DNA from 3 places in the Dyadobacter aurulentus genome. Region 1 is predicted to be linked to each of the others. Evidence: riboswitches for the same ligand, from Rfam matches in the RefSeq annotation. Region 1 holds a riboswitch; each other region holds the start of a gene.

Region 1 (3,279 bases):
GAGGATTGAAGCCGGTTATCAATGCTTGTCTCAGATTCAGGGAAGCCACCAGCCGCTGATTTACCTGCCAGCGGGTGAGCAGAAAAAGGTCAGCGCGGTTTTCAGTAATGAGACGTTTTTCATAACCCGGCACACTTGTGCGGTAATGCGTCCATTCAGCGCCGGCTTTCACGTAAATGCCGCTCCCGGGAGTCTGCATATTCCAGCTGAAATCATGTTCCGCGCGGGAGGAAAATTTATCCGTAACCGCGTGATCCGGATTGTCAAAATCACCTTTGGCATAATCAATCACATCTCTTACCCAGGCCGTGCGAAGTGTAAGGTCGCGGGCGCGGTATCGTAGCATGGTCCGGTAAGCTTCGGTGAGGGTAAGTTCCCGCCCGGCCAGATTGTCGGGTGAAGTAGTTAGTCTGTTGCTCGTCAGCCAAACGTGTGCGGAAATTTCCTGGTCCTTTTTTGAGGTCAGAAAAATGTCCTGGATCAACCCTCTTTGCGAAGCTTCGGCAGGCAGCAACGCATAATCCCTCCTTTGCGAATGAGGAAAATGATTGTTCAAACGATTCCAGTAGCCGCTTGTTTTGGCCGACATACTCCATTGTTTATTTAGCGTCGAATGGTATCTGCCCACAAATTGCATCTGATAATTGTCAAAACTCTCGAGCTGACCGGCTATCGATACTTCAGTTGTTTTATTTTGATGTTCGCTGCTGAGCAAAATACTTCCCCCCACCGCGTCAGTACCAACTATGCTGGCCGCAGATCCAAACTGTACCGACAATGCATCGAATCCGGCGACAGGGATCGTGGAAAAATCGGTTTGCCCCAAAGTAGGCGAATTGATATTTAATCCATTCCAAAGCACGGCAGTATGGTTGGCAGAAGTTCCCCTGAAAAATGCGGTGGTCAGCTGGCCCGGACCATATTTGTTGAATGCAATGGGTGTGAAAACGGATAACAGGTCGGCTATGTTCTGGAATTTATATGTATAAAGTGTCGCAGAGTCTATCTGCTGTATTTTCAGGCCGCTCATGAATTTTTCCGGAACGAAACCTCTGATATTGACCGGCATTAGCGCAATGGAATCTGTTTGTGCATGACTACTATTTCCGGATAATAAAATACCCGCCGTCAAGCCAACAAACAATGCAAAAGTCTGGTTAATAGTCAATTTAGATACTTCCTCAGCTGGTTGATAGTCTTTTGCCTCTCCTCCGAAAGCATTCAGAACTAATGGTTATGGCAGGTCTCCTGGCTCGTCTTTTGTTCCTGCGCCTTCCCGTTTTTTTACAGTGGCTTGAAGATCAGGTCAATGGATCAGACTTACAGTTGCGGGGACAGCTTCCGGTTTGAACGAAATTCCCTATTAAGCCACAAGCGCAATTTGAAATTGCAGCGGGCACCAAACGCGCGCAAAGTTAGCCATTTGCATTGATTTAACTACCGACCATCTTATCCCTTATCTTTGCGCAAAATTCAATTTGTTGGCTTCGCTATCTGAAATTCACACTCCCGATGCCCCGCTGAAAGGTATTTATCTGATGCTAGGGGCAGCTTTTTTCTTCGCACTCACATCCGCCATTTCCAAATGGCTGGGCCGGGAGTTCCATATTGTGCAGCTTGTATTTTTCAGAAATATTGTCGGCGTGGTCTTCATTGCAACGAGCATTTGGAAACGCCCGTTAGTGCAGCAGGGAGGAAAACTGGGTTTGCTGATCTTTCGGGGGATAGTCGGCACACTTTCGCTTTATATGCTCTTTTATGCAATTCAAACGCTGGGACTAGGGCGCGCGTCGACTTATCAATATACTTACCCTATTTTCCTCGCATTGTTTTCATGGCTTCTGCTGGGCGAAACCTTGAACTCGCGCGAGTGGCTGGCCATTTTTATTGGTTTTGCAGGAATTCTTTTTGTTTTCCGGCCGGACGTGTCGATCTCGCTTCGGGACAATGCACTGGGACTCGGTAATGCATTGCTTACTGCCGTTTCCTATTTGTCGATTCGCCAGCTCGGGGTTGTTTATGACACCCGCGCGATCATTTTATCCTTTATGTTAAGTGGAATAGTGATGCCTGTTATTTCAATGTTCGTAGGTACTTACTATCCTATGGAAAACATGGATTTTCTGATTGGAACCTTCAAGTGGCCTGTTAATTTGTTTCAATGGCTGGGTTTCCTTGCTTTGGGGCTTACAGCATTGCTGGGGCAAAAAATGCTGACACAATCTTTTACGCATGACAAGGCTGGCAGAGTCGCCGCTATTGGTTATTCAAATATTCTGTTTTCTGTTTTAATCGGATTTTTGATGGGCGAATCTTTTCCGTCGGTTTCTGTGTTGACAGGAATGCTGCTGATTGTGGCGGGAGGTATTTTGATTTCTTTCGCGAAGCAAAAACAAAAGGTTACCGGGGAAAATTGAATTTATTTTCTCACTTTCAATAAGTTGTTAAACTGTTTTGTTGAACAGACCAAAATGACATCGTATGAAAAACTTCATTCCAAGGATCTTTATTTTTTTAGCAGTAACATTGGCGCTTACTGGCTTTCGGTCCGATTCTGTGACACGCAGCGAGGACCAGATACATTGGCTGACGATCGAGGAAGCGTTCGAAAAGGTAAAAAAAGAGCCTAAAAAAGTCATGATCGATTTATATACCGACTGGTGCGGCTGGTGCAAGGTAATGGACCGGGAGACTTTCAAAAATAAGGCCGTCGTAGCGTATGTTAATGCAAAATATTACGCTGTAAAACTGGATGCGGAGCAGAGGAAGACTATTGTTTTGGGAGATAAAAAATTCGAATTCCTGCCTCAGGGGGCGAAAGGCATCAATCAAATCGCACTGGCGCTCACAAATAACCAGCCAAGTTTTCCTACCACTGTTTTTCTGGACGATCAGTTTAATATGATCCAGCCGCTCGCCGGTTACCTCAAACCCAAAGAATTCCACGAAGTGATCACATTCTTCGGCGAGGATTTTTATAAAAAGGAAGACTTCGAAAATTATAAGGCGAAGACTTATAAAGAGAAATACCGGACGAAGTAAGTTCTAAACAGTTTCTCCTTCCTGCATTTTCTCTGTATTCTCCGCTATACGCAACCTTTCGATAAATTCTGCTATATCTCCCTCCATGACTGCTGGAAGGTTGTAGACTGTGTAGCCGATCCGGTGATCTGTGATCCGGCTTTGCGGGTAGTTATAGGTACGGATCTTGTCCGAACGATCGCCGCTGCCGACCATTGATTTACGTTGCGAACTGATCGCATCGTTGTGTTTCTTTAA
Region 2 (3,279 bases), 3.4 Mb from region 1:
CGTTTGTTCAGCTGATAACCCAGCCGCAGTGCACCCGAATAGTAATGCAGCTGCGTGTAAGGCCTTTTTGCGCCATCATTAACCGTTTCGTCCACTTTTTCAATGGGCTGGGCAGTGTAATTTTTCTGGGAAGATGTGTAGTCAAATGCATTTCTAAGCCAGTTGTTGCTGCCAATCCTGTAATATTTTGATCTTTCCAAATAGGTAAATGAAAGGTCGTAATCAAGCTTTTTGGTCAGATTTCCACCGGTGTTGAGGCCAGCCTGAATCGTTTTAAAACTACCATATTCTACAAAGCCATTGCCGCTGGCTGCACCTTTGGACCGCTTGGTAATCACATTAATCACCCCGCCCATTGCCTGCGAACCATAAAGCGAGGAAGCAGGGCCTTTCAGGACTTCGATCCGCTCAACGCCATTCAGGTTGATTTGGGACAAGTTGGTCGCCCCGGCGGCGCGGCCATCGATCAGTAACAATGTTCTTTGGTTCAATCCGGAAAACTGCGGCCGGAAACCCCGGATTCCTATCCCGCTTGACAAATTCGGATATTGGATCACATCCACGGCTGCCGATTTCCGAACCATATCGGTAAGGTCCTGGGCGGGCGTCAGTCGCATATCTTCCGAGGAAATCAGGTCGATTTTTTGGGCAATGCGCTCTTTGTTTGTGTCAAAACGCGTGGCTGTAACTACGATGGGATCGAGCAGGTTCGCATTCGAACTGTCTGTCGGGGTAGTTTGTGCATTGCTCTGGAAGTAGCTGATAAAGGGCAGTAAATGAACGGGTAAGCGTAAAAATTTATACAAGGGATTCATACAGAGTGATTGTTCCGATAAGGATTGAAAATGCGCCGACGGTGTAGTTGACGACTTTGAGAAATGTTTCCCGCTTGCCCGCGAAACGGTGGATGGAAGTGGCGAAAAAATAGCCGTAAGCCGACATGGAAAGAATAATTCCGACACTTTGCAAAATGATGATCCAGACCGCCGTAGACGCATCGCTTGCGGCGAGGGTCAGCGCCACGGCACATGCGCCGCCTGTTCCCGCAAGTCCGTGGACCATTCCTACCCAAAACGAGCGGCTGAATTTTTGCTGCGGGTTAGGGTAATGCAAAGTTCTGTCTTTCACAAAGTTCCGCCGGATCGCAACCACACCCAGCCAGATCATCAGCGGCCCGACGAGCAGCTCTACTTTCTCCGAAATGTCAAGGGTAAGCGTCGATCTCAGCAGCAAAACCAGCACAGCAAACAGGATGAGCGTAAAGGAATGTCCGAGCGCCCAGTGGGACGAACGCCAGATCAGTTTCCAGCGTTGGGAAGGACTTTTGGCATCCTCGCTGGCCAATACAGAAACCGCCGCCATATGATCGGGTTCAAAGGAATGCTGGACGCCAAGAAGCAGGGAATCAATGAGTAGGATGTTGACCATTCGTTTTTCGATTAATCTTGGATAAGTAAAAAACCGCTTATCTCGAAAAACTTTGGGAACAATGCAGGCGCAGGGCAGCAGCCCAAAAGAAGCCACCGCCATCGTCCTATCGCCTTTCTTCCCGAAAGCAATCCGGATAATATATCGACTGGCAGGTCTTCTGGCTCGCCCAGTTGCAACGCCTTCCCGGGGGATTGATTGAATTAGTGAGTGAGTGAATTAGTGAGTGAGTGAGTGAGTGAGTGAGTGAGTGAGTGAGTGAGTGAGTGAGGGTTTTATAAGTCTAATACAAAAACATTCACTAATTCGGTCATTCACTAATTCACTAACTCATTAATTCACTAACTCACTAATCACTAACTCAAAATTACTTCCCAGTGGCACAAAATGTTGCAACACAAAATATGAACTTACAGCAGCGGGTACTGCTCCGGATTTTCACCGGATTCCCTTTTCATCACGCAAAGCGCGTGAACCAATTGAGCCGCAAATATGGAGTTTTTTGTTTTACACTGACATGAAAATTAACTTATTCCTCTACTTTTGCAGCCTTGAAACAGTTCTTTACTTTATTTTCCAACAGGAAAAGGTTTTACTAACCACGTGAATTAATAGGGAATCGTGTGCAAATCACGAGCTGTCGCGCAACTGTAAGTAACGCAAAGAGTTTACATCAGAATGATGTCCACTGGGGAATTAATGATTGAATTAGCGAATGACTGAATGACTGAATTATAGACCGGGTCGCCACTGCGATGACCGAATATTTTTTTATCAGTCAATCATTCAGTCACTCAATCATTCAAAATTAAAAGCCCCGGGAAGGACGATGTGAATGTTACAAGTCAGGAGACCTGCCTTTTTTTGTTGACAATGCTTCCGCGAAATGAAGCTTCGTCTGGTCTGGATTTTTCCGGTTTTTGAGCCGTGATTTTCGGGTGTAGTTCGCCCGGTCTTTCCTTCTTCGTCTTCTTTCGCTTGCATTAAAAATTCTGGCAAGAGCTTTTAACTCACCTAAAATCAGGTTAAAAGTATGCAAATGCTACAAAACTGCGGTCCGCGAACTGACGGCAGGAGCAACCGGACCATTCAATTAAAAATCGGCGTCTGCACTGCGGTATTCGGCGGACTTATCGTGCTCACTTCGGCTGGTTATGCGCAGCAAAACACTGTGAAGCCTGATCCGGACAAGGACGGCGAAGCACGCGATTTGTCCGAAGTTATCATTTCGGAAGAACGGCGGAAGTCATTTTCTGCCATCAACAAAATCGACGTTCCGATACGGGATATGCCCGTTTCCACTTCGGGTGTCAGCGTCAAAACCATTGAGCAGCGCGGCGCGGATGACCTCGGTGAAGCGATGAAAAACACCACCGGTGTGCGAGCCAACAACACTTACGGCGGATTTCAGCATTTCACGATCCGCGGGTTTTCCAACTTTGTATTGCTCACGGACGGTGTCCGCGACGAGCGCCACAACATTTCCACGAGCGCGCCGAGCACGAACCTGGCCAATGTCGAAAGCATTGAAATTCTCAAAGGCCCTGCTTCGGCACTGTTCGGGCATTCTGCATTGGGAGGGATCATTAATATCGTCAGGAAAAAGCCAACTGCCGGGTTCAAAGCTGATTTTTCTACTACCTACGGAAGTTTTAACACCAAAAGGATGCGTGCCGGAGCGGGCGGGGCGATCAATGACAAGCTGCGTTACCGGGTCGATTTTGGGATGTCCGACACGGAAGGTTACCGGCATTCCGGCTCGAACACAAACAATGGGTATCTGGCATTGGAATACACTCCAACTGAAAAAGACCTGTTTTACCTGACGATAGGCGCCAATAAGGACATTTA
Region 3 (3,279 bases), 990 kb from region 1:
AATATACATGGGCAGGTACCTGCACTTCGCCCATCGTATCTTTTTCTATACGGTATTCCATTTTATTTTTAGAAGTAGTAAAAAATGAATTGTCGATTGAAAGGTAAAGTTAGGTTCGGCAGGTTAGTTTTTAGTGTTTTTTAAAGATAAATGTTCACCACCTTGAAAAGAATGTTTAGATTGGAATGCTTTAAAAATCAAGATTAGAACTCAATGGTGCCCAAAATCAGCATTTATCCCGACTACAATTCCATGAGCCTTGCGGCTGCCGACCGTGTGATCACGCTTCTTGCAAAAAAACCGAACGCGGTAATTTGTCTACCTTCCGGAAGTACGCCGCTGGGTATGTTCCGGGCGCTGGCGGCTGCGAATCAGAAAGGAACGGTCGACTTTTCGCAATGCATTTATATTGGTCTGGACGAATGGATCGGGCTTGGCGCCGATGATGACGGTAGCTGCCGCGACCTGCTCGACAGGGATTTTTTAAAGCCGATCGGCTTTCGTGAAAATCAAATCGTTTTTTTCGACGGAAAGGCAATCGATCCCGAAGCAGAATGCGTGCGGGTTAATAAAATCGTTGAAACCCTGGGCGGCCTGGACCTGATCGTGCTTGGAATCGGTATGAACGGGCATCTGGCTTTGAATGAGCCTGGTACACCCTGGGACACCTACGCCCACATTTCGGAGCTCGACCCGCTGACTGCGGAAGTAGGGCAGAAATATTTCAAAAAAGCCACGCCGCTTACAAAAGGGATTACGGTCGGTGTCAGGCACATTCTGGAATCAAAAACGGCCATATTGATCGGCTCCGGAGCTGCCAAAGCACCGGTAATCGCCCGCGCACTTGCATTCCCGGTAACAACCGCATTTCCTGCTACGGTATTACAAAATCACTTCAATGCGGAGTTCATATTGGATGAAGAGGCTGGGAGTGAGATTGAAAAGCGATGATAATGGGCTGCCAAGAATCACTTTTGAAGCCCATTATTTTCAGCTGAAAAAGATAAAATATCCGCCGCTAAATTGAATATTCCTCCATTTCACTTAAATCAGCCCGGTTTCTCCGACGCCTGGATTTTCAATTTAAATTTGGGCTGTTCTTTGTGAACGCCCGTCAATCGGGGTAGCGGTTTTGCTTTTGGAACCCTCATCCAATACCAGCAAACTAAAAAGGAACCGTGTGCAAATCACGGGCAGTCGTGCTACTGTAAATATCAGCTCCGGGTTTTTCCGAAACAGGTTTTTGCCCAGGTGTCCCATTGTTGTAAATGAGAAAGCTTAACAGCCAGAACATTTCGACGAGAAGGGCGGCGAAAATTGATATAAGCCAGGAGACTTGCCGCTACTCTCAATGGCTATTCTCTCACGATCGGAGGCTGGTCAGGCATTGATTTACCATGCATATTATCGAAAATGATCCGGCGCAATCGCTGTCAGCCAGTCCGGGTTTACCTTCGCCTATGTTACGTACTGATCTCAGGAGCAGGATGGGGGGTGTTTTCAAAGGGTTTTTACTAACTCTTTAACACTAGTATTATGTTGTCACACAATCTGGGCTACCCGCGCATCGGGAGCCGCCGCGAGCTGAAAAGAGCCAGCGAAAAGTTCTGGTCAGGCAAAATTGACCGGGAAGAGCTGCAGAAAGTAGCCCGCAAAATCCGCCACGAAAACTGGGAGACTCAAAGAGCAGCCGGAATCGGGCTGATCCCTTCCAATGATTTCTCCCTCTACGATCAGGTACTCGACATGTCGCTCACAGTGGGCGCAATTCCGGAACGATATCACCAGTTAATAGATGGAAAATCCAACAAGGAACTTGATCTCTATTACGCAATGGCGCGTGGCTACCAGCGTGGCGGACTGGATCTGAATGCGATGGAAATGACAAAATGGTTTGATACCAATTATCACTATCTGGTTCCTGAATTTGTTAAAAATCAGCAGTTTAGGATATATTCGGAAAAGGTATTCCTGGAATTTGAAGATGCATTGCAAAAAGGCATTTTAACCAAGCCTGTGCTGCTCGGGCCGGTTACTTATCTTTTGCTGGGAAAAGAAAAAGAGGAAGGTTTTGAAAAAATTGATCTACTGGAAAACCTGCTGCCGGTATACACATCTATATTAAAAGAACTATACTCCCGCGGCGCACAATGGGTACAGCTAGACGAACCTGCATTGGTACTGGATTTGACCGAGAAGCAAAAACATGCATATGAAATTGCTTATGCGACGATCAGGAAGTCGGTGCCGAAATTGAAGATCCTCGTCGCGACTTATTTCGGCGCACTGGAAGATAACCTGCCTACCGCTGCCAAGCTGCCCGTCGATGCGCTGCATATTGACCTGACCAGGGGCGAAAGCTCGCTTTCTGCATTGTTGAAGCATGAAGACTTTGCCCATTCAACCCGCCAACTTTCGCTGGGCGTAGTCGATGGACGGAATATCTGGAAAAACAACTATCGTAAATCGCTGGACTTCATTTCCCAGGCCATCCATGTACTTGGAGAAGATCGGCTGATGATCGCGCCATCATCATCTTTACTGCATAGTCCCTGTGACCTTGACTTCGAACAGGACGAAATTATATTGACGCCGGAGATTAAAAACTGGATGTCATTTGCCAAACAAAAACTGGCAGAAGTGGTGGAAATATGCCGATTAGCGGGTACTGACTTGCTTTTGGACGATGCTTTTATCGAAAACCAGAATGCAATAGAAAGCAGGAGGGAGTCGCCGCTCATTCACAAGCCGCACGTGAAGACCCGGCTGACAGCAGTGAAGGAAGCTGATCTCAACAGGCAAAATAACTTCGAAATAAGACAGCAGATCCAGTTAGAAAAACTGAAACTCCCATTGTTCCCTTCCACTACAATCGGATCATTTCCTCAAACCGACGAAGTCCGCCTGCTTCGTGCCAACCTGAAAAAGAACGAATTAACATTGGAACAATACGAAGTCCGCATTCGGGAGGAAATCGTGAGCTCACTGCGCTGGCAGGAAGAATTGGGCATTGATGTGCTTGTTCACGGAGAATTTGAACGGAATGATATGGTCGAGTATTTCGGCGAGCGCCTTTCCGGGTTCGCTTTTACCCAAAATGGCTGGGTACAGAGTTACGGAAGCCGCTGCGTGAAGCCGCCGGTGATTTATGGTGATGTGGAAAGACCGGAGCCGATGACCGTGAAGTGGTCGGCATTTGCGCAGGCGAATTCTCAAAAACTGGTAAAAGGAATGCTGACTGGCCCGGTTACCATTTTGCAGTGGTCTTTCGTACGCGAC

What was found. Region 1 has a riboswitch for cobalamin ahead of FXO21_RS11865 (TonB-dependent receptor plug domain-containing protein). Riboswitches for the same ligand answer to the same signal wherever they lie in the genome.
Region 2: it holds a riboswitch for cobalamin, as region 1 does, so the genes downstream of both, FXO21_RS25740 (cytochrome c biogenesis protein CcdA) here and FXO21_RS11865 (TonB-dependent receptor plug domain-containing protein) in region 1, are expected to answer to the same signal.
Region 3: it holds a riboswitch for cobalamin, as region 1 does, so the genes downstream of both, metE (5-methyltetrahydropteroyltriglutamate--homocysteine S-methyltransferase) here and FXO21_RS11865 (TonB-dependent receptor plug domain-containing protein) in region 1, are expected to answer to the same signal.

Annotation. Positions count from the first base shown of each region.
Region 1 covers NZ_VSRN01000001.1:2,857,413-2,860,691, forward strand. Annotated here, with positions in the region: gene FXO21_RS11865 (TonB-dependent receptor plug domain-containing protein) at 1-1,168, opposite strand, end outside; cobalamin riboswitch at 1,222-1,419, opposite strand; gene FXO21_RS11870 (DMT family transporter) at 1,482-2,417, shown strand; gene FXO21_RS11875 (thioredoxin family protein) at 2,482-3,042, shown strand; gene prfA (peptide chain release factor 1) at 3,046-3,279, opposite strand, start outside.
Region 2 covers NZ_VSRN01000001.1:6,215,749-6,219,027, reverse strand. Annotated here, with positions in the region: gene FXO21_RS25745 (TonB-dependent receptor plug domain-containing protein) at 1-815, opposite strand, end outside; gene FXO21_RS25740 (cytochrome c biogenesis protein CcdA) at 799-1,428, opposite strand; cobalamin riboswitch at 1,562-1,923, opposite strand; cobalamin riboswitch at 1,999-2,304, shown strand; gene FXO21_RS25735 (TonB-dependent receptor) at 2,468-3,279, shown strand, end outside.
Region 3 covers NZ_VSRN01000001.1:3,843,203-3,846,481, forward strand. Annotated here, with positions in the region: gene fumC (class II fumarate hydratase) at 1-61, opposite strand, end outside; gene FXO21_RS15995 (glucosamine-6-phosphate deaminase) at 214-951, shown strand; cobalamin riboswitch at 1,111-1,358, shown strand; gene metE (5-methyltetrahydropteroyltriglutamate--homocysteine S-methyltransferase) at 1,537-3,279, shown strand, end outside.